Regions from separate parts of the Bradyrhizobium sp. BR2003 genome, predicted to be linked through region 1. Evidence: predicted binding sites of a transcription regulator. Region 1 holds the regulator's gene; the other holds the start of a gene.

Region 1 (2,199 bases):
CATCGCCGCACGAGCGCCCTGCTCGGCCGCGACCTCGCCGCCAACGACCAGCGCGAGGACTATCTGCGGGCACGGCTCGAAGCGCGCGAGGACGGCACGTTGATCGCAACGCCGGTGACGCAGCAGGACTCGTCGCTGCTCGGGAATCTCGCTGCGGCACGGGCACTTCTCGTGCGTCCGCCGTTCGCGGCAGCGGCCGTCAAGGGCAGCGAATGCGAGATTCTGACACTGCCCGAATAGGGTTTTCATGCCCCACCGATCGTGCGTTGCCTGATCCGTTCACCGGAAATTAAGTGGTTGCGGAACACATATCGAACATATAGTGTCCGTTCATGATTTGTTTCGAGTACTGGTGTCTACAATCGGGAAGCCGCGTGGAAGCAAGTGCAACGAGCACATGCTCCTGAGGTCAGGCCCGCCTGAAGGCCCCACCAGAAGAGTCTCGGAATCGAACGACGCTATCAACCGGGGGAATGCTCGAGATGCTCACGCGCAAACAGTACGAACTTCTGCGTTTCATCAATGAACGTCTGAAAGAGGCCGGCGTACCGCCCTCCTTCGACGAGATGAAGGATGCGCTCGACCTGCGCTCGAAGTCCGGTATCCACCGCCTGATCACTGCGCTGGAGGAGCGCGGCTTCATCCGCCGCCTGCCGAACCGCGCCCGCGCCATCGAGGTCATCAAGCTGCCCGAACTCTCGGCTGGCGGCGGCAACGGCCGACGCGGCTTCACGCCCAGCGTCATCGAAGGCACCCTCGGCCGGCGCGCCAGCACGCCGCCGATCGCCGAGGACGACGGCAACCGTCCGGTCGCGGTCCCCGTGATGGGCCGGATCGCCGCCGGTACGCCGATCGAGGCGCTGCAGACCCGCAGCCACACCATCAGCGTGCCGCCCGACATGCTCGGCGCCGGCGAGCACTATGCGCTCGAGGTGCGCGGCGACTCGATGGTCGATGCCGGCATCCTCGACGGCGACATGGCGCTGATCCAGCGCAACGACGTCGCCAACACCGGCGACATCGTGGTGGCGCTGATCGACGAGGAGGAAGCCACCCTGAAGCGCTTCCGCCGCCGCGGCGCATCGATCGCGCTCGAGCCGGCCAACACCGCCTATGAAGTGCGCATCCTGCCGCCGAACCGGGTGCGCATCCAGGGCAAGCTGATCGGCCTGTATCGCAAATACTGAATTGCAAATACTTGCGGCGGCCGGGAACGAGCAACACGTCGGATCGTTCCTTGCATGATAGCGTAGCGTACGGCCTGCCCGATGCGCTCCGATACCTCTCGCGCAGCGTCGCGTGTTTGTGATCGGGGTCGGTCTCGGACCAGTCGTACAATCGCCCAGAAACGAGCAGAAGCTCGTTCGCTATCGTCCACTCTGGTAGAGGCCCCAATGCCTCAAGAGAGGCACGGGTCGCTACCTCGAAATGAGGAGCCATCCGATGTGTGACTATAGTCTGCACGCCGTGGCATCGCGCCCCGCCATTGTCGGAGAGACGCTGATCACGACGACGTTCCGCGGCACGTCGACCCGCGGTTTTGCTTCGGAGAACGATCCCACTGTCGCGGTCTGCATGCTGCCGGGCACCGAGCTCGCTTTCGCCGAGAACGTTCGCTACGACAGCCGCTGGATCTGGACCAAGACGCTGAACTATCGCGTCGGCGTATTCAACGAAGTCGAGCCCGACGTGCCCGATCGGCATCATGACGCGGTCGAATTCCCCGACGGCAGCCATGTGCTGGTGACCCAGCTGGTCGAGGGACAGCGCGTCAGCGTGCTGCAATTGCCGGCGCTGCATCCGCCGGTCGAGCAGAAGCCGAAGGTTGTGGAGCGGCGGCCCTCCGCATTCGCAACGCTGTTTTTGGGTTGAGCGCATCGTCGCCGCGGAATGGGCTGTTCGGCGGCGGATGACCTAAGCAATTTCGGGCGACCCCGGACTCCCGCTTCCGGGGCGCAGGAGGGAATTTGCGTCAGCCGGCGCCTTGGCGCATCATCGGGCACGGAGGACGTGCGCGGTGGTCGATAAGGTCACATGGCAAAAGGCTGGACGCGTCACGGAACCGGGCCGCTACATGTTCCGGTTCGGTTGGCTGACGGTGACGGCCGACGACCTGAAAGTCTGGGAGCAATTTCCCGAGGCTTCCTTCACGCTCGTCAAGAAGCCCGATGCCGGCCCCGACTCCGACGAATACCATCT
Region 2 (2,199 bases), on a different contig from region 1:
TCTGACGATGTCGAGATAGGGCGCGATCAGAGGCAACGCCTTGTCGGACAGCCGCGCCTGCATCAGCCGCGCGATGCCGGTGAGCCATTCGCCCCCGCGCTGCGCTTCGCTCGACGTCAAATCATAGAGGCCGGCGCCGGCGTGGGTGTCGATGACGCGGAACGGCGCCGGCTTGTCCTGCAGATAGGTAAGCATGCGCACCAGCACGATGTGCTTGATGACGTCGGCAAAGCTGCCGGCATGAAAGGCGTGACGGTAGTTCATGTGATGATCGTGCTGCGCTCCCAAGGGGTGCGCATGTTGTACTCGTCATGCCCGGGCTTGTCCCGGCCTTCGCTGAAGCTTCGGCGGGGTCAACATCCGAGCTCGGCGAAGCCTTGGCGTAGCGAAGCCTTGGCGTAGCCGGCTCCCGGGCATCTGCGCCTTATCCTGCTCGTTTCGCGACGGCGCAGGTGACCGGGACGTTCTGCGCGACGCCGCGCGGCACGGGTCTGCCGGCCATGACGCAGGGAGTTTCAGCCGCCGCGAACCGGCGGCATCAGCACCTGATCGCGGCGGCAGGCGCGGCGATCGATTTCCTCGCAGGAGCGGAATTGCAGATCCTTGCTGAGGCAGATCCGCACCTCGCTGAGCCGCTTGCTGTCGCAGGTCACCGAGATCGCGGAGTTGCTGAGGCCCGGATTGACCTTGATGAACGCCGTCTCCAGCTCGTCGGGCGCGACCGTCTTCGGCTCCGACAATTGCAGGAATTCCTCGGGGATCTTCACCGTGGCGCGGGCCTTGCGGATGGCTTCGAAATAGGCGCGCTCGCCGAGACCGGAGCAGGTGCCGTGCTTGTCCCACTCGTTGTAGATCAGCCCGGGCGCCGGCATCAGGTCGAGCATCGAGCTCATAATGCTGCGGGCGAGGCGCGGCGAGGGCCGCTGACAGTATTCCGGGAAGCCCCGCTCATATTGCGGCCACAGGCCGTGCACCACGAAGGAGTAGGGCCGTCCGCCGCACTGCGCCTGCGTCCCGCGGCCGTTGTTGCCGCGCTCGCTCGCCGCCTCGCAGAACGACGGCGACCACGACAGCGACAGCACATAGAAATCGAACTCACCGGGCGCATTCTGGCGGCGATCCTGGGCCGAGGCCCCGACCGCACTGCACAGAATAATGGCAACCGAAATCAAAAATCGGGAAATTGTGTCCAACCGAGGCATCAAACGCTCCCCTCACTGACCGCCTAGAGCCTAGCAGGCCGTGAGAACATTTCAAGAACAAAAAGCCGCCGTCCAAATGGCGGCGGCTCCTGCTTTGGCAGTCTGGTCGGAGATCAGGGCCGGGCGGCCTTGCAGGACGGGTTATAGGCCCAGTTGCGGTCGAGCCCCGCGACGCACCATTCGACGCCCTGATTGATGCTGGCAAAGCCGCCGTCCTCGATGATCGAATAGTGCACCTTGCGCACCTTGCCGTCGCTCAGCATGGCCTCGCCGGTGCAATAGCGGCGCGGAATATTGTCGGACTGCCAGGGACGGAAGGCGGTTTCGTGAATCCCGTTGAAGCCGGTGATCACGAGCGGCGAATTCCAGAAGGTGGCTTCCTTTTCCTGGAATTGCGTGCTGATGACCGTCAGGGCCTTCTCGCACGGGGCCACATTGCCGTCATAGCGCGGGCCGGACAGCCAGAAATTCATTTCGAGTGGATTGGCGGCCTGGGCCGCGCCCCCGAAAGCCAGCGTGCCGACCACGAGTGCGGCGCCGAGGCCGAGCTTGCGGCCGAGTTTATTGCGGGAGCTGAACAGGTTGCGCATGGGAATCCACCCGATTATCCGATGCCGCGGACGGTGCCGCGAAGCCCCGGCAAGGTCAAGTGCAGCGCGGCAACACCTGCGGAGAAGTCCACTTTGGGGACCCGGCTCGTTCTTTTCACGGTCGCCGGCGCACTCTATGTTGGCTCGAAGCGAAATGGAGTCTGCGATGCGAAGGAAATTGGCCGCTTGCCTGGTTGCCGTTTGCGGGATGCTGGCCGTTGTGCCGGCGCGGGCCGATTGGATGCAGCCGGTGCCGCCGTTCAAGGGCAATGATACCGGCGGTATCATCGCCTATACGCAGGCGACCCAGAACGACGCCCGGCAGCTCGCCGTCGATCACTGCGCCTCTTACGGCAAGGTGGTCAAGTTCCTTGCGATGCAGAACTATCCGGGCGGCTACATCTCTT

What was found. Region 1 encodes LexA, which represses DNA repair genes until DNA is damaged. Its sites were predicted from a motif close to TGTTCNNNNTGTGTTCNG; they were not measured.
Region 2: the regulator LexA is predicted to act here: its motif matches at 1,245-1,262, upstream of E2I15_RS24415 (ribonuclease T2 family protein).

Annotation. Positions count from the first base shown of each region.
Region 1 is NZ_SMYJ01000009.1:329,709-331,907, reverse strand. It holds gene E2I15_RS06025 (molybdopterin molybdotransferase MoeA) at 1-240, shown strand, start outside; gene lexA (transcriptional repressor LexA) at 483-1,187, shown strand; gene E2I15_RS06015 (hypothetical protein) at 1,444-1,872, shown strand; gene E2I15_RS06010 (hypothetical protein) at 2,018-2,199, shown strand, end outside.
Region 2 is NZ_SMYJ01000030.1:10,451-12,649, reverse strand. It holds gene E2I15_RS24420 (23S rRNA (adenine(2030)-N(6))-methyltransferase RlmJ) at 1-264, opposite strand, end outside; gene E2I15_RS24415 (ribonuclease T2 family protein) at 516-1,202, opposite strand; gene E2I15_RS24410 (hypothetical protein) at 1,316-1,792, opposite strand; gene E2I15_RS24405 (hypothetical protein) at 1,959-2,199, shown strand, end outside.